One region of the uncultured Oscillibacter sp. genome, then DNA from elsewhere that is predicted to be linked to it. Evidence: riboswitches for the same ligand, from Rfam matches in the RefSeq annotation. Region 1 holds a riboswitch; the other holds the start of a gene.
What was found. Region 1 has a riboswitch for thiamine pyrophosphate ahead of thiE (thiamine phosphate synthase). Riboswitches for the same ligand answer to the same signal wherever they lie in the genome.

Region 1 (11,157 bases):
GGCTGGACGGCATCCTCCCGGATGAGGCGGCCCAGGAGGTGGCCCGGACGGAAGCGGCGCTGGAGGCGCTGCTGGGGGGCGGGGAATACTGGCTGCGGCCCCCCTACGGCCAAGTGGCGGAGGGGGTGGAGCTTGGCGTGCCCATGGTGAAGTGGTGCGTGGACCCCCGGGACTGGGAGAGCCGGGACGCGGAAAAAGTAACCCGGGCGATTCTGGACTGCGTAGAGCCCAACAGCATCATTCTGCTCCACGATATCTATTCCACGTCGGTGGACGCGGCCCTGCGGGTGGTGGATCGGCTTCAGGAGGAGGGCTATTGGTTCGTAACAGTGGAGGAGCTGCTGTGGCTGAACGGCGTGACGCCGGAGGCGGGGCGGATGTACCGGACGGGGAAGGGGTAAATTTCCCCGTCCCGGCGGAAAATTTTGTTGACAAGAGGGAGATGGTATGCTATGATGTTATGCGTGTTCAAGAGACGGCGCCTTCCTGTGGAGAGATGTCCGAGTGGTTGAAGGAACCGGTCTTGAAAACCGGCGGCGCGCAAGTGCCCGTGGGTTCGAATCCCACTCTCTCCGCCAACTTTTCAAAAGTGAATCCGGATCTGCGGAAGTACCCAAGTGGCCGAAGGGGCTCCCCTGCTAAGGGAGTAGGCTGGATAAAACCGGCGCGAGGGTTCAAATCCCTCCTTCCGCGCCAGAGAAGACCTTGGAATTGCAATGGTTCCAGGGTTTTCTCTTTGTTTTTTCCCTTATTGTGCCCTGATTGCCGCCACGGCGTAGGAATGCTCTTATGGCATAATAAAGACAAATCGGAAAATCTTTGTGGCGCAAGGACCACCCCCCACAAGGACAACAACTGTATGACTGTTTAGAGCATAAGAAGAAACATCTAAATGATGGGGGCACTTCCATAAGGAAGTGCCCCCATCGCATGTTTATATCCGACAAATTGAATTCTCAGACAGGTCAAGGCAATGGCGGCTTCCCTGCCAGTTTGTCCACCAGCACACACAGCGTAACTACCAGGGCCATATCCGCCAGAGTACAGCCCAAAGGCAGATCCAATCTCATTAGACCCCGATAGGCGGCAAAACCCACTAACCAAATTACCAGATTCCGTCCATCAAAATCTGCCTGAAACCGGTCCCGCCTCAGCAGGAAGAAGTCCGCGATCTGAATGGCGATCATGGGGGCGAAGACAGAGCCGATGAGATACAGAAAGCCGGTGACGTCGTCCATGGGAAACAACACCGCCCCGGCGGTCCCCAGCAGGGCGGCCCCCACGGCCATCCATTTCCCGGTCAGCCGGGGGCTGATGGACTCGGCGGAGATACCGGCGGACCAGGCGTCCAGGAAGGTGGTCGTCACGGTGGACAAAATCAGGATGACCAGGGCGGCGATACCCAGGCCCGCCTTGACCATGACGGCGGCAATGTCGGACTCCCCTGTGAAGATCGCCGCCCCCATGCCGATGGCGTACATCCATATAGAGACCAGGCCGTAGACTATGGCGCTGACCGCTGTGGCCTGGAAAGGCTTTTCCGCCTCCCGTGTATAGTCGCTGATGAGGGGCAGCCAGCTCAAAGGCATGGCCACCGCCAGCTCCACCGCCGCGCCGAAGCTCATGGCCTCTCCCAGGCCGGAAGTCTGCGGCGTACCGGAACCGAAAATCACCCAGCACAGCGCCAGCGTCAGCAGGAACAGCGCCGCCATGGAGAGCTTATTGAGCCAACCGAGGTTTGTAACGCCCACCAGAATCCAGAGCAAAATCAGCCCCCCAATCACCAGGCACCAGGCCCAGCGCCCGGCGGGGAACACGCTGCCCGCCGCCAGGGCCCCGTCGTAGATCATAATCGCCGTCCAGCCCACCAGCTGGAGGACGTTCAGCACGGCGAACAGAAGTCCGCCCTTTTGTCCAAAGCTCATCTTCACGGTCTCCATGGCACTTCGCCCGCTCCGCCCGCCGATGAGGCCCGCCAGGAAGAGCAGAATACAGCCAATCACATGGCCGGTGACGATGGCGGCAAAGCCCTGGGTGAACCCCAGCGAGGCGAAGCTGGTACCGGTGAGAATCTCCGCCAGGGAGACCCCGGCCCCGAACCAAATGAGGCCGTTCTGAAACGTGGAGGTTTTTTTCACGTCCCTGCCTCCCCGTCGATGAAGCGGCTGTGGAGGTCCCACATGTGGTCCATGGGCCCGGAGCCATGCCCCAGGTTCAGCTGTGCGGACAGGGCCCCGAAAATGTAATCCTTCGCCCGCTGTACCGCCGTCTCCAGGCCGAAGCCTTTCGCCAGATTGGAGGCGATGGCGCTGGAGAGGGTGCAGCCCGTGCCGTGGGTGTTGGGATTATCCACCCGCCGGGAGCGGAACCAGCGTCCCCCGCCGCCGGGCCGCCAGAGGAAATCGTTGGCGTCGCTGACCTGATGCCCCCCCTTGCAGAGGACAGCGCAGCCGTAGGCTTCACCAATGGCCTGGGCGGCCCGCGTCATGCCCTCCTGCGTTTCGATCCTCATACCGGAGAGAATCTCCGCCTCGGGGATGTTGGGAGTGAGGACCGCCGCCAGGGGCAGGAGGCGGCTTTTCAGGGTCTCCAACGCGTCCTCGGAGATTAGCCGGTCCCCGGAGGTGGCCACCATCACCGGGTCCACCACGATGTTCTTCGCCTGGTACTGCGCAAGCTTGTCCGCGATGACCTCGATCAGAGGGACGCTGGCTACCATGCCGGTCTTCACCGCGTCCGGGAAGATGTCGGTGAACACGCAGTCCAGCTGCTCCGCCAGGAAGTCCGGTGCGGACTCCTGGATGCTTTTGACGCCGGTAGTGTTCTGAGCCACCAGGGCCGTGACGGCGGTGAGGGCGAATACCCCGTTGGCGGTCATGGTCTTGATGTCGGCCTGGATACCGGCGCCTCCGCTGGGGTCGGTCCCAGCGATCGTCAATGCTGTTTTCATACTCGTCTCTCCTTTTCGCATTGAAGTTTTATAACGCGGCGTGAGGTGGTGCCCCCAACGCACCGCGTGAAAAACGCCCGGGGGCGGTTTTCCCTTACAATCGTTTCGACAGCTCCAGCAGCTCCCGGGCGGCGGCCTCTGCGTCTCTCTGCCCAAAGATACCGGAGGCCACGGCCACGCCGGAGAGGCCCAGGTCCTTGAGCTCCAGGATGTTCTCCCGGCTGATACCGCCGATGGCGACCACAGGGATGCCCGCCGCCGCCGTGACAGTCCGGATGGTCTCTCTGGAGATGGGCCTCGCGTCGGCCTTGGTCCCGGTGACGAAGGCCGCGCCGCAGCCCAGATAGTCCGCCCCGGCCTCCCTGGCCCGGCGGGCCTCCTCCGGCGAATGGGCGGAGACGCCGACGATCTTATCCGGCCCCAGCAGCTCCCGGGCGCGTTCCGCCTCCAGATCGCTCTGGCCCACATGGACGCCGTCGGCTCCGGAGGTCAGGGCGATGTCCGCCCGGTCGTTGATGATGCTGACGGCCCCCAGTCTGCGGCACAGGGACACAAAGCGCTTTGCCTCCGCCAGGAAGGCAGCGTCCTCCAGGCGCTTTTCCCGGAGCTGGACGATGGCCGCGCCCCCCCGGACGGCGTCCTCAACCTGGCGGAAAAAAGCCTCCTCGTCCGCCGCCCAGGTCCGGTCGGTGACGGCGTAAAGGCGGAGCGTTTCGGGTCTTATGTTCATGGCAAAGTCCTCCTCAAAATATAAAATCCGCAGATAAACCAACCTGGTTCATCTGCGGCAAGACGTCCGCTATTTCCCTACGTTGGCATGATCCAAATCAGGTTCCGGGTCGGGACCTTCACGGCCCCCTCTCAGCCCGCGCCAGCGGACTCCCCTTTTTCATTGTGGGCCTATCATACTCTTTTCCGCCCGGATTTGCAAGCCCCTTGACAAAATTTTCCCCCGGTGGTATGCTGGGGGCGAAAAGCAGGGGAGCCGAAAGGCTGAGAGGAAGCGGACGCTTCGACCCTTTACCTGACGCGGATAATGCCGCCGTAGGGAGTCGATAGGGGACTTTTGACGGCGGTTCGCGTTTCGGCGGGCCGTCTTGCTTTTTTGCAAATTCTTCACGAAGGAGGGAGAGAGCACACACCGGCGTCCCGGACCACCGGGAGCGGACGGAGGGGGAGCGCCCTGCGTCCGGGCCGGACCATACAAGGGGCCCCTGGGGTCCCGGCAGCGATGGGAAGCCGTGTTCCGGCGTGAGAGGAGGCCAGTAAGCCTCGACCGAAATTTCCAGGGCGGACAGTCCCGCCCGTCCTTGCCATGCAGGGGGAAAGCGCTGCCGCGTGTTTCTCTTTGCGATTCTAGCTGTGAAGGAGCTTTTACGATGAAAAACAAATCCGTCCAAAAGCTGTCCATTGCCGGGGTCTTCTGCGCCCTGGCGGTGGTGGGCAGCATGTTCCTCACCTTCCCGGTCTTCGGCAGCAAGTGCGCCCCGGTCCAGCACATGGTCAACATCCTCTGCGCCGTCTTCCTGGGGCCCTGGTACGGCTTGGCTACGGCCTTTGTAGCCAGCCTTCTGCGCAATCTCTTGGGCTGGGGGAGCCTTCTGGCCTTCCCCGGCAGCATGTGCGGAGCTCTGCTGTGCGGTCTGGTCTACTGGAGGACAAAGAACCTCCCGGCAACGCTGACCGCCGAGGTCCTGGGCACCGGCGTTCTGGGGGGCCTGGCGGCCTACCCCGTAGCGAAGGAGCTGATGGGCCTGACGCCGGAGACCTATACCGTCTACATCATCCCCTTCCTGATCTCCACTGCGGCGGGTTCCATTCTCGCGGGAATCCTGGTGTACGCCCTGCAAAAAAACGGGGCACTGAAATCCATGCAGTCCGCTTTGGAGCGGTAAATTCTATCCAACGGGAGGCTCTATGACAAGGCCTGACTTTTTTCTGCTGGAGGCGGTCCGACACCGCCGGCCTTTGATCCATTGCATCTCCAATCTGGTTTCTGCCAACGACTGCGCCAACCTGGCTCTGGCGGTGGGGGCCAGCCCCATCATGGCTCAGGCGCCGGAGGAAATGGAGGCGGTTGCCGCCGTGTCCGCCGCCGCCGTGCTGAACACCGGCACGCCGGAGGAGGAAAAATTCCGGGCCTGCCTCCTCCGGGGACAGGCGGCTCAAAAGCTGGGACAGCCCGTCGTTTTGGACCCCGTGGGCGTGGGGGCCAGCCCCTGGCGGCTGGAGCGGGTGGAAAGACTGCTGGAAGTCTTCACGCCCTCCTTGCTGCGAGTCAACCCGGGGGAGGCCAGGGCCCTCCTCCACCTGGAAAGCCAATCACAAGGAGTGGACAGTCCCGCCGCCCTGGACTCCGTCCAACAGGGGAACCTGACGCTCCGCCTGTCGCGGGAGCTGAAAACCGCTGTGCTGATTTCCGGCTCGGAGGATTTCATCTCAAATGGGACCGTCCTATGGAAGGTCTCCGGCGGCAGTTCCCTGATGACGCAGGTGACTGGTACGGGATGCATGCTGTCCGTTCTCTGCGGCGTCTTTGCGGCGGTGGAACCGGACATTCTTGCCGCCGCCGTTACAGCCGCCGCTTTTTGGAAGTCCTGTTCCCGCCGGGCGGAAGCCCTAGCCCCGTGTCAGGGCCCCGGCAGCTTTCGGACAGCCCTGCTGGATGCCGCTGGGACTTTGACGGCGGCGGACTGCGCTGGAATGGCCTTTGTAGAACTCCTGTTTTGAAAAGCATCCCCGTCTGCCAAATCCGGCAGGCGGGGACGCCTTTTGCTTTCTTTTCTATATCTGGGGTAATATTTTCTGGCTGCGGCGTTCATCGCCGGCGGTTCTTTTGAAAGACGCCTTCGCCAATCAAAGCCCCTCCGACAATCAGCAGAGCGCCGGCTGCCTGTAGGGGAAGCAGCGCCTCGTGAAGAAAGACCACGGAGAACAGAACGGCGGACAGCGGTTCGATGTAGCCGCAGATTGCCACCGTCTGCACAGGCAGCCGTCCAATAGAGGAAAAGTAGAAATAGCACCCGCCCCCTGTATTCAGCAGGCTGATCCATAAAATCGGGATCCAATCCCCGCGGGCAATTTCCATATGGAAGCCTTGCTTACAGCCGACAAAGACCGCTGCCGTCACAGCCGCGAAAAACAACTGCAGGACAGCGTTTTCCATGCCTGTGATTTCTTTCGGCAACTTATTGAAAATTACCATAGCGGCATAAGCCAGCGCCGACAGTCCCGCACAGAGCAAACCCCAGCCATTGACGCCTTCCGCCGCCGCCTGGCCGCTGATGAGAACGGTGCCAAGCGCCGCCATGACCAACGCCGCCGCCTTGGGGCAGGTCATGCGTTCCTTAAACAACACTACAGAAAGCGCCACGACAATGACCGGGCCGCAATAGTTGATCAGCATACCCAGGCTGACGCCGATTTGCTGATATGCCTCAAAGAGCAACAGCCAGTCGAGCGCCATCGCGATCCCGGACAGCGCAATATAAATTGTAACTTTCCTATGGGGTAAGATCGTCAGTCTATGCCCTGACAGAAAGTAAAGGAAGCGCTGATTAAAGCAGGTAAAAGCCAGGCAAACAGACGAAGGCAGTGGAAACGTCCAATAAAGGGCCATATTGGGGGATGAAATCCTCACTTTTCCAGTCCCAGCCCGGTCGAAGGGCGCAAAAACCTTAGGCGGGGCATAGGGAACCGGCCCGGCCTGCGGTTGATGCGGTATTCAATGGCAGAAAGCTGCGGATTGCTTTTGATTTCTTCCCGTTTCTCTATCCCAAGGCAGGCACTGTCCCCGCAGACCGCCTTATCATCTTCCCGCAGAAGCCTTGCCGCTGCAGTGACATCGTGGACATTGGCGGCGGTGGCCTCCACTGTGTGAACAAAGCCGCTCCCGGCATCCGCGCCGGTGCGGCACTTCATACCAAAATGCCACTGGTTTCCCTTCTTCACCGAGTGCATCTCGGGGGATTAAATCAGCGCTTCCTTAAGAATAAGAAGGAGCAGAGCTTTTTATGAGCCTGCTCCTTCCCTATAGCCCGGATTTTTATGGAAAAAATCACCCTTGACGATCTTCTCTCCCAGTGTTATGCGTTTCACCACAGCAATGTATTGGGAAATCATATTTTAACTGGTTTTATTCTAACAGGCATTCTCGAAAGAGATTGGATATTATGAACAGGTTTTCGCTGTACCCTGAGTGCCTATGCGCTCAGGGTAAAAGTACATGACCGTCCAATCAGATGCTTTTACGGGGAAGCCTGCCATAACTTCAGCTTGAACGAACGGGCCAAGGGAAGTAATGTCATTAAGCTAGCCGCGAAGAAAGAAACGGCAGAAGGCAATGGAATTCCGAAGGAAATCCAGAAGGAACTTATCAGGAAAAAGAGGCAGCAAAAGCAGACGGAGGCAGCTCCGTCAGAAAAAGGACATAGAAAAGGTCAGCGAGCGGAGGCATAGCAGGCGGAAATGCGGTTACCTGTGATTTTTGGCCTTGGGGCGGTGCGCCCAAGGCGAAGCGGGAGCAGTCTTCGCCGGAGGAGCGGGAGCGGATCAGCGGCGGAGCGGCGCAGGAAAGCACAGCAGGCAAAGACAGCGTCGGAGAAATTGACATGACGCTTGTATTTGGCTGTGCCCTGAGACGCGTCCACAGCCCAGGCAGCGGCCTGTGAGAAATTAAAGATGAGGAAACTGGCGAAAACCTCCTGGAGGACAAGGTCCGGCTTCTTTGCGTGAAGATGGATGAGGCCCACGGCGTATTTCAGGCTGCGGAAGGAGGTCTCAATGCCCCAGCGTCTGGCGTAGAGGGCTTTGAGGGCGGCGAGGGGGAACCGGTCCGGGTCGAGATTGGTGATAAGGGTTTCCGTATTGCCGCTGTCGGTTTGTAAACGGACAACGCGGAAGGATATTTCGTAGAAATCCGGGCTGTTCGACTCTAAAAAGTCAAACGTCATTGTGGGCGGGATACGGTAATAGGACTTGGGGACGGCGATGCCGCGGGTCTCCAACTGCCGCGGCGTCAGCCGGCCCAGGGTGAGTTTGAGGGGAATGTCGAACTCCAGCTGGTCAGGCAGAGGCATACCGTATGCAATGCCCCGTGCCTTGTCCCGAATACGGATCAGGTAATTCCAGTTCCGCTTCTCCAGGTGGGCCAGATTGTTGCAGGATTCGTAATTCCGGTCAGCCAGCAGGATCACCTTCCCGGAAACGCGGGAGCGGTCTGCCATTTGGCACAGGGCTCTGCACTCGTTTTTTTCGTGCTCCTTCTGCACGATCAGGTCGGTATAAATGCCGTTTTCCAGGTCAAAGAGCGCGTTCATGTGCCAGAGGTTCCAGCCGTGCTGTCTGGACGTGCCGGGGCGGTAGGAGGCTGGGTCCTCCGGGTAGGCGGCGGATTTCAGCGACGAGCCATCCACTGCCAGCAGACGATAGCCACGAAAGGTCTTCCCAGGGCGCAGCAGGGCTGTGAAGCGGTGGAACAGCGTCTCCAGCGCTGCGGGCAGCAGCTTCTGCCGCTGCTGGACAAACGCCGAGGCCGACGGTGTTTTTTCGCTGTTTTGAAACCGTCCGATGAGCACCTTCCCGATCTGTTTTCGCTCATGGTCAGCAGCAGGGATATGACCGTTTCGAAGGTCAGCGTCCGGGGACGGGTAAAATCCCGTCCCGTCTGCCTGACGTATTTGTCTGGGTGCTCCCCCATTTTCCGGATCATAGAAAGCAGCATTCTCCGCAAAAATTTTGGTGTATATTTCATGTGCGGCGTCCCCCCGAAAAGCAAGTTTACTTTTCAGGGCTTCGCCGCACATTTTTCCTCCTTTGTCAACCCCTTTTTACATCTTTTTTGACTTTATCTTCTCCTTATTTCTAACTTAATGACATTAGCCAAGGGAAGACACGCGACACAGCGCCGAGCGGGGTTGCCTGTCAGGAACCGGATTGGAGAGAACGGCAAACTTACGGCGAAGGCTCACAAAAAACGAACTGAAGGAGATGGTACTCTGAAAAACACAAAAAACGAATACAGCAGCTCTGAACGGACGCTGGTCATCCTGTCGGAGATGGAACACCTGCTCCCGCCTCTCAGCGGTGAGCAGTTTTTTTCTTTGGAGAGGGACATCCTGGAAAACGGCTGCTATGCCCCGGTTATCGTCAACGAGGATATGATTCTCATTGACGGACACAACCGCTTCCGAATCTGCGAAAAACACGGTTTGCCCTACAAAATGCTGGTATTTTCGTTCGCTGATTTGCTTGAAGCCAAGCAATGGGCGCTGGACACCCAGAAGGGCCGACGCAACCTGGATAAGTGGGAATTAGGTAAGAATGTGCTGAAACTCAAACCGGAGATCGAGGCCAGGGCGAGGGCAAACATGGCCGCAGGGGGCGGTGACCACAAAAGCGAAAGCGCAAAATCGGGTTTGGTGATTTCACCAAACCCGATTTTACCTGTGGATAGCAGGAAGGAAGCGGCCCTGGCCGTAGGAATCGGAGAGCAGACCATGGGCAGGATTACGCAGCTGGCGGAAGCCGCGCCCCAAGTCCTAAAAGACGCACTAGACAAGAAAGATGTATCCATCAACCGGGGCTGGAAAATCCTGAAAGCCGTTCAGCATCTGCCGCTGGGCGAACAGGAATCCGTTGCCGCCGAGATGTTGCCGGCTGTACATGAAATTGACCAGCTGGATGCTGAAGCGGAGTGCAGGGGGAAAATCGCGGCTCTGTTCTGCAAAGCATATGAAAGGGCAGTTCTACTGACTCCTACATTGGAAAATGTCCGCATCTGGGTGGAAAACACACATATGAGGCCGGATGAGGTTGAGGACTCTGTGCGGGAATCCTATGAATTGGCTCAGATATTTCAAACTATTGGCGATCTGCTCAAAAACGAATTTTTGTGTGAGTGCCAGCAGACCCTGCATTCGGATGAGGGTACATTATAGCGGCCAAGGCTGAGGACAAGGTGTCATGTATTGACACTTTGTCCTCCTCTGCTTCCCTAAACTGTCAGAGCGAGGGTGTCAATACATTGCACCTAGCCGCCGAACAGAGGTGTTTGTCGAATCATCTGGACATTGCCTGGGGTGGCTGATATGATGTGGGCTATCCAATAACAGGAGGTGTCCCCTGATGGAAGTAAAATTTTCCTTTAACAAAACCGCCGTAGAGCAAAGAGACTACACGCTGGAAGACGTACATCAGATAATAAAAAGTTTGTTCACTGCCCACGATCTTCCCTGCGTTTCTGACGGAGAAACACTCACCTTCCAGGACAAAGGCCACGACGATGACTTCGCCGTCATGTGGGATATCATCCTGTCTTTGCTGCGGGCGGATTGGTTTATGGACTGCGCCGCCTCCTGTATCTGGCAGGACGAGGCCGGAGAGGAAGATATACTTGCCCAGGCCGGAAAGGTATGGAACACCATGCGGCAATAATCTGCTAACGGACATACCCCGCGCCCCAAAATTCCAATCACTCTACCGCCTGGAAAAGGCCCCGCCTTCGGCGGGGCCAAAGCCCTCGCCGCCAGAGGCGGAGAGGACGCAAACCTGCAAATAAATGTCAAGCCCCAAGCGGCACTTTTTTAGAAAAATTTTTGAAAAGGTCATTCACTTAAAAACAGGCACAAAAACCAGACCAACAAGAGCAGCTCCGGTTGGCCGAATTTGGCGCGCTTAAATTATGCAAGATAAAACTTGCCGCCAAACTTATGCGGCAGTCTCTTGTTTCGTTTCCAACGCAAGCAGATATTCCTTGACTCTGGCGTAATAGACCCGCAGGAACTTTGCCGCGCCGGCAACCGTGTACACATAGAAATGTTTCCCCTCTGCCCGCTTCTTGTCCATGAAGGAATAGATCGGGTTGTCCGTGGAACTACGCTGCAGGACGACGCTCATGACTTGAAACAGCGTCCTGCGCAGATGTGGAGATCCACGCTTGGATACATGTCTGGACTTGGCCTCAAAGCTGCCAGATTGGAACGGAGGCGCGTCTACACCAGCAAAGGCCACCAGGGCGTTCTTGTTCGTGAAGCGTCGTACATCGCCGATTTCCGCCATCAGCTTCGGGCCGGTGACATCTCCCGCACCTTGCATGGCCATGACGACCTCATATTCCGGCAGCAGAGACGCCAACCGCTTCATTTCCGCCCGAAGAACCGCCATAGATTCGTACACTGCATTCAGGCAGTCTACCGATTGGACAATCA
Region 2 (11,157 bases), on a different contig from region 1:
CAGGCCCATCATCAGCTCCAGGTTCATCCCTTCCAGCCCCGCCAGGAGGGTCAGCATGGAAGCGCTTTCCAGGAAAGCGGCGGCGTCCCCGCCGTACAGCAGCATTCCCGTCAGGAAATCCTCCATCCCCGGGGCGGCGCCGCCGGTGAATTGAGCCTCCAAGTCCGCGAAGCTGGAGAACATGCCGTTTGTCAGAAGGTCGACCGCTTCGTCCGGCGAATAGCCCTGGGACACCTTTTCCAGAAGCTGCCGCAGGCCCTCCAGGGCCTCCTTCAAATCGACAGCCTTGGAGGCGGAGCCCCCGGCGATGACGCTGCCCAGGTACAGCGCGGCAAGATACCCCACGGCGGCGTTGCTGTCCAGGGATTTCCCGGAGATGGCCGCCAGAATGTCCGAGATTCCGGCGGTCTTGTCCAGCCCCAGCATATCCAGCAGCCGCTCCGGGGACAGGCCGCTTTGGGCGATTCCCCGCAGCAGCCAGTTGGGGAACGTTTGGACCCGATCCGGGTTTTCGTCCTCCAGAGCGGCGTCCGGCGGGGGTTCCACCCCGTCTTCAATCTCCTCGTCCCCCTCCAAAAACAGCCGCGCATCCCCGGCGAAGGCTCCGCCGGTCATGCGGTCGATTTCCTCCGCCAGCCGCGCCAGCTCCGCTTGCAGGGCGGCCCGATCCGCGCCGCCTCCTCCGGCGGCTTTTTCAGCCAGTCCGGCTATGCGGTCCAGGGCGTCCTGGACCTCCGCCAGCACGGCTTCCCCCACCTGGAGCGTCCGGTGGCTCTCCCGGGTGTGGTTTTCCGCCTGGCCGATCTTGCTCATGAGGGCTTGGAGAGTCTCCGAGACGGTGGCCCCCGGCGTTTTGGCCGGCGGGCGGCTTTGCCCGGCGGCGGCTGTCCTCTCCGTTTTCTCCGCCGCCTGATACCGGGGCCCGGACACACCGCGCTCTCTGCGGATGGTCAGCTCGCCCATGCAGACGCCTCCTTTCTTGAATCCGTTTCCAGCGTGGATTCCTATATATACAATATCGGCACGCGGACGGGAAAGATAAGAACGTCTCTCGCCGGGCAAAAAAGGGGAAAGCGCCCCGCGCTTTCCCCTCCCGGTGTGGTTATCGCTTTTGCCCCAGGGCCAGGTCCTTGACGGCCTCTCCCGCCAGGATCAGTCCCGCCGCCGCGGGAACGAAGGCCGCGCTCCCCGGCAGCTGCCGCCGGATTTCTCCCTCCAGGGATTCCTGGTAGAGCGCCCCTTCCGGGTTCCGGGGGGGCTCCTGGGAGTAGACCACCTTCAAGCGCCGGACGCCCCGGCGCTTCAGCTCCTTCCGCATCACCCGGGCCAGGGGGCAGACGGAGGTCTCGTAAATGTCTGCCACCCGGAAGGCGGTGGGATCCAGCTTGTTCCCGGCTCCCATGCAGCTGATGATGGGCGTTCCGGCCGCCAGGGCCTGTTGAATCAGAGCCAGCTTGCCGGTGACGGTATCGATGGCGTCGATCACGTAGTCATATTGGGAAAAATCGAAGTCTCCGGCGGTGTCGGGGCCATAGAAGACCCTGCGGGCAGTTACCCTGGCCTCCGGGTTGATCTCCAGCGCCCGGTCCCTAGCGGCGTCGGCTTTGTATTGGCCCAGGGTCCGGTGGGTGGCCAGAATCTGGCGGTTCAGGTTTGTCAGGCTCACCCGGTCGCTGTCGATTAGGTCCAGGGCTCCCACGCCGCTGCGGACCAAGGCCTCCGCGGCATAGCCCCCCACGCCTCCCAGGCCGAACACCGCCACATGAGCCCGGGCCAGGCGCTCCACGCCCTCCCGGCCCAGCAGCAGCTCTGTCCTTGAAAACTGGTCCAGCATGGCGTCACTCCTCGATTCCTTGAATCTCAATCTGCTCCAGGATCTCCTGGCCCCGCCCGGTCAGGGCGATGCTGCCGTGAAGGGGATAGTCCCGATAGGCGGCGTAGTCGAAGTTTTTCAGGGGGATGTCGTAGTCCAGGCAGAGCAGCCCCTTTGCCGCCAGGCCCTGGATGGCGGCGGCGGACTGCTCCCGGGGACGTTCCGGGTCTTCCAGGTACACCGGCGTCTTCCTGTCGAAGGCCGCCGCGATGGGGAGGAAGGGCGTTTCCCCCAAGCGCCGCAGCAGCGCCAGCTCCGCCTCCGTCAGCAGCAGGCCGCAGCCTCCCCGGCAGCTTCCGCAGTTTTCACAGCTCATGACCGTTCTCCTTTTCCGTTCCGGCTTCCACAATGGTTCCGCCGCCCACGACGGCGTCCCCGCTGTAAAATACCGCCGCCTGGCCCGGCGTTACCGCTCTTTGGGGCCGGTCAAACACAACGCGGACCTGCCCTCCGGACTCCGGGAAAATTTCCGCCGCCTGTTCCGCTTGGCGGGAGCGGGTTTTGGCTCCCACGCGCAGGGGAGAATCCAAACCCTCTATGGCAATCCAGTTCAGATCCTCCACCAGGATCTCCCGGACGAAGAGTGCGCTTTCCGGCCCTACGGTGACGGTGTTGGCGGACATGTCCTTTCCGCAGACATAGACGGGCTCGCCCATAGAAAGGCCCAGCCCCTTCCGCTGGCCCAGGGTGTAGCGGATCGCTCCCCGGTGCCGCCCCACGGCCCGGCCCTCCCGGTCCAGAAAGTCCCCGGCGGGAAACGCCTCTCCGGTCCAGGATTCGATGAACGCGCCGTAGTCCCCTCCGGGGATGAAGCAGATGTCCTGGCTGTCCCGCCGCCGGGCGTTGACAAAGCCCAGGCGCTCCGCCAGTTCCCGGACCTGCCGCTTTTCCATGCCGCCCAAGGGAAATTGGACTCTGGACAGCTGGCTTTGGGTGAGGGTGTAGAGGAAATAGCTCTGGTCTTTCCCGGCGTCCAGCGCTTTTTTCAAAAGCTGGCGGCCCGTCCCGGCGTCCCGGCCCACTCGGGCATAGTGCCCGGTGGCCACGTAATGAAGTCCCGCGCCGTCCGCCGCCTCCATCAGCCGGGAGAATTTCATGCGCCGGTTGCAGTCCACGCAGGGGTTCGGGGTGCCCCCGGCCCGATAGACCCGGACAAATTTTTCAATAACGTCTTCCCGGAATTCCCGGGCCATGTCCAGCGTCATGAAGGGAATGCCCAGCCGCCGGCAGACGGACTCCGCGTCGGCGGCGTTCCGGCCGTCGTCCGATTCCAGCAGGCGCATGGTAGCCCCCTGGCAGCGGAAGCCCCCCGCCTGCATGAGATAGGCCGCCGCCGAGCTGTCCACGCCGCCGCTCATGGCGATCAGCACGCTCAGATTGTTGTGTTCTTCCATTGTTTACCTCCCGGCTCGGGGCCTTTTTGCGTTTTGCGGCTCTTATTATAGTACGGTTCCGCCGTTTTGTCACGCAATATATCATTCCCGCTGGACGGATTTATCCGCACGTCTTGCATGATTGCTTTCACGCCCTGGTTTTTTTCCGTGGAAGCTTCCCCTTTTTCAACAAAAAATCCGGATGTCCAGAGCGAGTTTTCAAAAGTGGTGGAGAAATTTTTGCAAATTTATGTTTTATGTAAACTAAACTACCAAAAGGCGGATGGCAGGAGTGTGTATGTAAATTTTTTCCAGCCCGAAAGACAACCGGAGAAACCTGAAAACTTTGGGAAACAGCCCTGTGGAAAACTCTGTGGAAAGTGTGAATAACTTTTTGTAGAAGCCTTTTATGAAAAATTTTATGTAAATTACGAGAGACTGGGCGGCTTTTTCGGGAAGCGGCGGAAAAACGCACGGAAAGGGAAGAAAGCTGTAAAAATACCGGCGGAGCGAAGGACGTTCATGCGCCGGATTGTGACATGTTTCCTGGCGGCGTGTCAAAAACCGACAAATTGCTCAAAGGCGAAACGCAGGATTTCCTGCGATAATACGAAAGGTAATCGCGGCGCGGGGGAGGCCGGGCCATGCAAAAAAGGCTTGCGCCGGGCCGCTGGCCGTGCTATAATCTTGTTACAAACTACATAAGATCGTGAACTGGGGAGCTCGCGGAAGCGGGCTGAGAGGAAGCGAACGCTTCGACCCACAACCTGATTTGGGTAATGCCAACGTAGGGAGCCGTCATGAACCGACATGCTTTTTTCCGCATGAGGAACAGCCCTCCCGGTTTCGGGAGGGCTTTTTGGATTGCCGTCAGTTTCGCGGTCGGAACAAGGAGGAACATCATCCCATGCTGAACCTGTTTGTCAACGGTGAGGGAGGCCTCACCACCGCGGGCTACGCGCTGAGCGCCGCGCTGCTGGTGCTAAGCATTCTGGCGGGCCTGGCCCTGGCGGACCGGGGCGGGAAAAAGGGCTTTGCCGCCAAGCAGCTGGCTTACTGCGCCATGGCCGTGGCCCTGGCCTATGTAACCAGTTTCATCAAGGTGTTCAAGCTGCCCTACGGCGGGTCGTCACATTGCTGAGCATGCTTTTCATCGTGCTGGTGGCCAACTGGTACGGCGTCAAGACCGGCATGCTGGTGGGCTTTGCCTACGGCATTCTGCAATTTTTGCAGGAGCCCTATTTCCTGACGCTGTTCCAGGTCTGCTGCGACTATGTGCTGGCCTTCGCCGCCCTGGGGCTGGCGGGGCTCTTCCGGGGGAAGAAGAACAGCCTCCTCACCGGCTACATCGCGGCGGTGCTGGCCCGGGGGGTGTTCCACTCCATCGGGGGCTACCTCTACTGGATGGACTACATGCCGGAAAACTTCCCCCTGGCCCTGCGGAACCTTTACCCCATCATTTACAACTACAGCTATTTACTGGCGGAGGCGGCCGTCACCGTCCTTGTCATCAAGATTCCGGCGGTGGAGCAAGCCTTGGAGCGGGTGCGCAAAGCCGCGCTGTAAGGGCGCGCGCCCTCTTGTTCCAGGCAAAACACGGCCCAAGGAAGACTGCGGACCGTCCTCACCACAAACGAACCCCCCGCTTTTCCAAGGAAAAGCGGGGGGTTCGCTTAGCAGTATTTCGCGATAGCGGCCTGGATCATCTCGTGGGCCTGAACAATGATGGCCTGATCGCCGGGCTCCAGCGCCAGCAGAGGCGCCCGGACGCCGCCGATATCCGGTCCGCCCTGAAGGCGGAGGATCTCCTTGATGACGGCGTACATGTTGCCCTGGGTGGAGCACATCTTGTAGATGATGCGGCAGCACTCGTTCTGGACCTCCCGGCCCTTTTCCATCTCCCCGGCCTTAAAGCAGCGGAAGATCTCCAGGTACAGCTCCGGCATGGCGGCGTAGGTCCCGCCGATGCCTCCGGCGGCTCCGGCGGCCAGGCCGCTGAGAAGCTGCTCGTCCGGGCCGTTGAAGACCAGGGCCCCCTCGTCGTGCCACATCTGGATGTCCTGGACAGGCATGGAGGAGTTTTTCACCCCGACGACCCGGGGATTCTTCAGCATCTCCTGAAGCAGGGGCACCGACAGCGCCACGCCCGCCAGCTGGGGAATGTTGTAGATGATAAAATCCGTGTTGGGGGCCGCGTCGGAGATGTCGTTCCAGTACTTGGCGATGCCCTTGGGGGGCAGATGGAAGTAGATAGGGGGAATAGAGGCCACGGCGTCCACGCCCAGGCTCTCGGCGTGGGCCGCCAGCTCCCGGCTGTCGGCGGTGTTGTTGCAGGCCACATGGGCGATGATGGTCAGCTTGCCGCCCACCTCCGCCATGACGTTTTCCAGGGTCTCCTTCCGCTCGGCCACGCTCTGGTAGATGCACTCGCCGGAGGAGCCGCCCACATACAGGCCCTTTACTCCCTTGTCCAGCAGGAACTTCGCCAGGGCCCGGACCGCCGGGGCGCTGACCTTGCCGTCCTGGTCATAGCAGGCGTAAAAGGCGGGGAAGATACCCTGGTATTTGGAAAGGTCTTTCATGTTGTCACTCCTAGTCATAAATTTTCACCTTGAAGACCACCTTGCTCACGGTCTTCGGCCCGTCCACCTGCATCTTGATGCGGTGCGCGTCGCCGGGGAAAACCACCAGGAAGTCCCCGGGGGAGAGGATCAGCTTATAGTCTCCCTCACCCCGGTAGGCGTAGAAGTCGTTGGCCTCTACCCGGTCGAATTCCGCCAGGGTCTCCGGCGGGGCGATTTCCACCTTTTCGGAGCCCTCCGCCATGATGTGGATGTCCAGGTACTTTTTGTGGGCCTCGAAGAAGCTCTCTTCCGCCGGCACGGTCTCATAGGTGAACCGGGTGGCGTAGACGCCGCCCTTGAGCTCCACCCGCTCCGAACCCACGGAGGCCAAAAACTCCGGCGTGATATGCTCCAGCGCCAGGTCCAGGTTGGGGTGGATGCCCCGGTAGGCCGGGGCGTCCTTGTGTTTGGCGTAAATCATCGCGCTATCCTTTCACCGCGCCCATGGTGATGCCCTGGGTGAAGTACTTCTGGAAAATCAGGAAGACGATGATGATGGGAGCCGCCGCCAGGGTGGCGCCGGCCATCAGCAGGCCGTTGTCCACCGAGGTCTCCGCCTGGAGGGTGGCGATGCCCAGGGGGATGGTGAAGTTGCTGCCGCTGGCCAGCATGACCAGCTGCATGAAGTAGTCGTTCCAGCAGTTGATGAAGGTGAAAATGGCCAGGGCGCCGATGCCCGGCTTAATCATGGGCATGACCACCGTGGAGAAGGTATTCCACTCGCTGGAGCCGTCAATTCTGGCGGCCTCCAGAATCTCTCCGGGGATGCTCTCCGAGAACTGCTTCATGAGGAACACGCCGAAGGGCCAGCCCACGGTGGGGAAGATCACCGCCCACAGGCTGTCGTACAGACGCAGGGCGGACATCTCTTTCAGCAAAGGGATCAGGATGACCTGCTTGGGCAGGGCCATGGCGCAGACGATGAGGGAAAACAGGATGGCCCGGCCGTTGAAGCGCTTCTTCGCCAGGGCATAGCCCGCCATAGCCGCCGTGAGGCAGGTGATGAGCATGGCCAGCACGCACATGAGCACCGCGTTGATGAGCCAGCGGATGGCGGCGGGGGCCTCCGGCCCGGCGGTGAGAAGCACCTTTTTCCCGCCGTTGAAGAAGCTGCCGAAGGGCAGGTAGATCTCCCACAGGGGGACGCTGCGCTGCTTCATCAGCTTGTCAAAGTTGTTCATGACCCATTCGGTGGGAATCCAGATGGGTTTGGTGGCGTTGATATCCCCGCCGTTTTTGAAGGCGCCGGTGACGATCCAATACAGCGGGAAGGTGAAGAGGAACGCCAGAATGACCAGGATGATGATGGAGGCGATTTTATACGCCCGGCCTTGTCCAGTTTCGATTTTCATACCAGCACCCCCTTACTTTTCTTTCGCCAGCTTGAACTGGAGGGCGGACAGCAGTCCGATGAAGATGGCCAGCACCACGCCCATGGCGTTGGCGTAGCCGAAGTGGCCCGCCTGCTCCGTCAGCTTGAAGGCGGTCCAGTAGATATGGTACATCACCGTGTTGGTTCCCGCGCCGCCCTTGGTCAGCAGCTGGATGAGGGCGAAGCACTGGAAGGAGTTGATGGTGGTGATGACCAGGATATACAAGGTGGTGGGCATCATCTGGGCCCACTTTACCTTCCAGAAGACCTGGAAGCCGTTGGCCCCGTCCACCTCGGCGGCCTCAATGAGGGTCTGGTCCACATTGCCCAGGGCGGAGACGTACAGCACGATGGGCTGGCCCACGGAGGTGGTGAACAGGATCAAAATGATGCACCAGAGGGCGTACTTGGAGTCGCCCAGCCAGTTGATGTTTTGGTCGATGAGCCCCGCGCCCTTGAGGACATGGTTGAAAATGCCGGTGTAGTTGTCGTACATCCACTTCCACACCACGGTGACGGCCACGGAGCCGGTGACCACGGGGAGGTAGAAGATGCAGCGGAAGGCGGAGAGCACGGGCCCGCTGAGCTTGTAGATGACGGAGGACACCCACAGGGAGAATGCGCACACGGTGGGGACGCTGACGATGACGATGATGAAGGTGTTTTTCAGCGCCTCCAGGAAGGTTTCGTCGCTTAGCAGATTGGTGAAGTTGGAAAAGCCGATGAAGTTTCCAAACATGCCTTGGTCATGCATGTTGGCGTCCGTGAGGCTGGTAACGATGCAGATAATCATGGGGATGACCACGAAGCCGATGAAGAAAATCAGGCTGGGCAGCAGGAAGAGGTAGCCGGAGATGTTCTCCCGCCGCTGCAGCGCGCGGCTCATGGTGGGATGGGACTGTCTTGCCAAGATCAACACTCCTTTACGACTGGATTCGACAGGGCAGGGCCTCCTGAGGTAGAACGCGCCCCTCTCCCGCCCTTCGCGGGAGAGGGGCGCAAAAACCCTTATCTCTTTGACGGTGTATGGAAATGCTTAGCCGGCTGCGTTGGCTTTTTCGGCGTGGATGGAAACAGCCTCGGCGATAGTGGCTCCCTCGCCAACCTCCTGGAGCATGGTCCACCACTCGGTACGGGCGCCGGCCCAGCCCTTGGTGACCTGGTAGTAGTCGCCCAAGTAAGGCATGAGGACCTGGTACTCGTTCATGATCTCGTTGTCGGCCCAGATGTCGGAGAGGTCGGTGCCCTCGGCGGCGGAACGGGCGGCGAAGTAGTTGGCGGTCTTTACCGCTTCCACGGTGTGCTCAGAGTCGCACATCCACTTGATGAAGGTTTTCGCGTCGTTGATTCGGGCTTCATCCCCGTTGTCGAAGATGCCGAAGCCCCAGATGCCGCCCTGGAGAGCGGGAGAACCGCCCTGAGAGGGGAAGCCCATGAAGACGATCTCTTCACCGTTGGCGGTGAGGCCCGCGCCGGTGTCGGCCTGGTTGGGGTTGAGCTGCTGGGCAATGTTCCAGCAGAAAGCCATCTTCAGAATGCCCTGATAGAAGACCTTGATCTCGTCGCCGCCCTCAAGAGAGGCGTCGAAGGCGATGCCGGGCATGCTTCTGAGCTGCTCCAGCGCCTTGATGTTGGCGGGGTCGCTCCAGGTGTACTGGTCGTGGGTGGCGGTGGCAAAGGTGCCGCCGTAGAGGTTGTTGACGAGGGCGCGGGTGCCCTGGTCGCCGCCCTGGCCCTTGCAGTACACGGCGCCCACAGGAGCCTGGAAGTGCTCATACAGCGCGTCCACGGCGTTGATGAAATCGCTGGTGGTCCAGGTGTGGGTTTCCAGGTTCAGGAACTGGTCGGCGCCCGCTTCCTTGAAAGCGTCCAGGTTGATGGCCATGCAGTGGGCCGTGACAACCAGGGGATACTCATAGACGGAGCCGTTGGGGTGGGTGCAGGCGGCCATGGCCGCCGCGTTGATTTCGGACTTGTCCGTGTCGTCGAACATGTCGCTCAGGTCCACCAGATAGCCCTTGTCGCCCCAGTTGGTGACCAGGCGCTCGGGGCCTTCCATGATCAGGTCGGGCGCGTTTTTCGCGGTGATGGCGGAGTTGACCTTGTCATCGCCGTCGGCGTAGGCTAAGTACTCCACTTTCACGGAGATGCCCGTGTCGGCCGTGAAGGCATCGGTGATGGCTTTGACCTTGTCTTCCTTGCCCCAGTCGCCGATGGGGTAGGTCCACAGGGTAATTTCGCCGGCGGCGGCGGGCTCCTCAGGGGTCTCGGGGGTCTGGGTGTCGGACTGGGTCTGGTCGTCGTCGGGGGGCGGGGTATCGTCCTTTTTGCCGCAGGCGGCGAGCCCCAGGACCATAACCATGGCCAGCAGCAGAGCAAGCATTTTTTTCATCGCAAATCCTCCTTTTAATCCTTACAAAAAATGAACCGGCCGATCGCCGGCTCACTGTGTAAATTATACAAGGACTCCCTTCTTTTGTCAATTGAAATCGGACGGATTTTCGTAAGACAAGAATATTTAGGGAAAGTTTCAAAAATAATTTCGATTTTTGGTGAATTTACCCTCAAAATTCGGAAAAGAATTTGATTGTATGCCTTGACAAACCGGAAAAACCTGCTAACTTATACCACATAGGGTAAATTTCAGGCTGGCTTACCGCAGACAGAAAGGAAGATGGACGATGAAAAAGCACATCCTCTGCTTAGGAGATTCCAACACCCACGGCTACTGCGCCGACCCGGCCGACTGCGCCGACGGAGGCAGCCGCTTCAACGAGGACGAGCGCTGGACCTGCCTCCTCCAAAAGGCCCTGGGGCCGGACGTCCTGGTGACGGAGGAAGGCCTCAGCGGCCGGACCACTGTGTTCCAGGACCCCCTCCATGAGACGATGGACGCCCTCACGGTTGTGTACTCTCTGCTGAAAAGCCACGAGGCGGTTGATCTTCTCATCATTATGCTGGGCACCAACGACTCCAAAGAGCGTCTGGGGGCCAACGCCTCCTGCATCGCCATCGGCATGGAGCGGCTGGTCCGCAAGGCCCAGAGCGTGGACTGCTGGGGGGATCACGCGCCCAATATTCTGATTGTCTGTCCGCCTCCCATCCGCCCGGAGATGGAGCTGGCGGAGTGCGGGGAGCCTATGGGAAAGGGCTGCCTGGAAAAGACGCGGGAGCTGCATAAGTACTATAAGAAGACCGCCCGGCTGGTGGGAGCCCACTACTTAGACGCCAAGGACTGCGAGTTTAACGCCGTGGACGGGATGCACCTGACCCGGAAGGGCCATGCCCAGCTGGCGGCACTGCTGGCGGAACTCGTGCCGGGGCTGCTGCCGGGATAACGGTTTGCCGGATCTGGTTGAAAGGCGGGGGAACTTGTTGTATACTGTAGACGAGCGGCAGGCGCCCTGCCGCCGTCTGCCCGTGAGAGCGCGGGGAGAATCACGGCCGGCGGCGTAAGGAACGCCAAGAACAAAAGAATGGGAGGAAAAACCCATGGCCACGACTCAGGAGCGTATGAACGTCCCCATATTTGTGTCGTCTACCTATGAGGATTTAAAGGCCTATAGGGATGAGGTGGAACGGAGCATTATTTATATGAACCAGACCATCAAGGGAATGGAGTTTTTCGGCTCAACGCCTGAGAGACCTTTGGATAAGTGCCTACAGACTGTGCGTGAATGCAAGCTTTATATCGGGATCATCGGCATGCGTTACGGAAGCGTGGAGGAGGACAGCGGGAAATCGTTTACGGAGCTGGAGTATGACGAGGCGGTAAAAAACAGGATTCCGGTGCTGATCTACATATTGGATGAAAACCATCCGATTGCTTCCAGATTTGTGGATAAAGGGGAGGGCGCGGAAAAATTAGAAGCGTTTAAAACCCGCTTAAAGAAGGCGCATGTGGTCAGCTCGTTC

Region 2: linked by a shared signal. The riboswitch ahead of Q1M04_RS16100 (hypothetical protein) and the one ahead of thiE (thiamine phosphate synthase) in region 1 are both predicted to bind thiamine pyrophosphate.

The regions. Positions count from the first base shown of each region.
Region 1 is NZ_CATMPS010000032.1:12,046-23,202, forward strand. It holds gene Q1M04_RS12960 (polysaccharide deacetylase family protein) at 1-401, shown strand, start outside; tRNA gene Q1M04_RS12965 (tRNA-Ser) at 491-578, shown strand; tRNA gene Q1M04_RS12970 (tRNA-Ser) at 604-696, shown strand; gene cytX (putative hydroxymethylpyrimidine transporter CytX) at 966-2,138, opposite strand; gene thiD (bifunctional hydroxymethylpyrimidine kinase/phosphomethylpyrimidine kinase) at 2,135-2,950, opposite strand; gene thiE (thiamine phosphate synthase) at 3,045-3,680, opposite strand; TPP riboswitch at 3,737-3,846, opposite strand; TPP riboswitch at 3,919-4,019, shown strand; gene thiW (energy coupling factor transporter S component ThiW) at 4,330-4,845, shown strand; gene thiM (hydroxyethylthiazole kinase) at 4,868-5,680, shown strand; gene Q1M04_RS13000 (DMT family transporter) at 5,769-6,569, opposite strand; partial or broken gene Q1M04_RS13005 (transposase) at 6,704-6,916, opposite strand; gene Q1M04_RS13010 (IS4 family transposase) at 7,390-8,526, opposite strand; gene Q1M04_RS13015 (hypothetical protein) at 8,866-9,888, shown strand; gene Q1M04_RS13020 (hypothetical protein) at 10,076-10,384, shown strand; gene Q1M04_RS13025 (transposase) at 10,658-11,050, opposite strand; gene Q1M04_RS13030 (transposase) at 11,058-11,157, opposite strand, start outside.
Region 2 is NZ_CATMPS010000003.1:5,033-16,189, reverse strand. It holds gene Q1M04_RS02965 (hypothetical protein) at 1-963, opposite strand, end outside; gene Q1M04_RS02960 (ThiF family adenylyltransferase) at 1,103-1,834, opposite strand; gene Q1M04_RS02955 (hypothetical protein) at 1,839-2,189, opposite strand; gene mnmA (tRNA 2-thiouridine(34) synthase MnmA) at 2,179-3,267, opposite strand; TPP riboswitch at 3,952-4,059, shown strand; gene Q1M04_RS16100 (hypothetical protein) at 4,154-4,387, shown strand; gene Q1M04_RS16095 (energy-coupled thiamine transporter ThiT) at 4,390-4,812, shown strand; gene Q1M04_RS02940 (dihydrodipicolinate synthase family protein) at 4,920-5,828, opposite strand; gene Q1M04_RS02935 (YhcH/YjgK/YiaL family protein) at 5,839-6,291, opposite strand; gene Q1M04_RS02930 (carbohydrate ABC transporter permease) at 6,296-7,222, opposite strand; gene Q1M04_RS02925 (carbohydrate ABC transporter permease) at 7,235-8,128, opposite strand; gene Q1M04_RS02920 (ABC transporter substrate-binding protein) at 8,279-9,634, opposite strand; gene Q1M04_RS02915 (GDSL-type esterase/lipase family protein) at 9,924-10,580, shown strand; gene Q1M04_RS02910 (DUF4062 domain-containing protein) at 10,735-11,157, shown strand, end outside.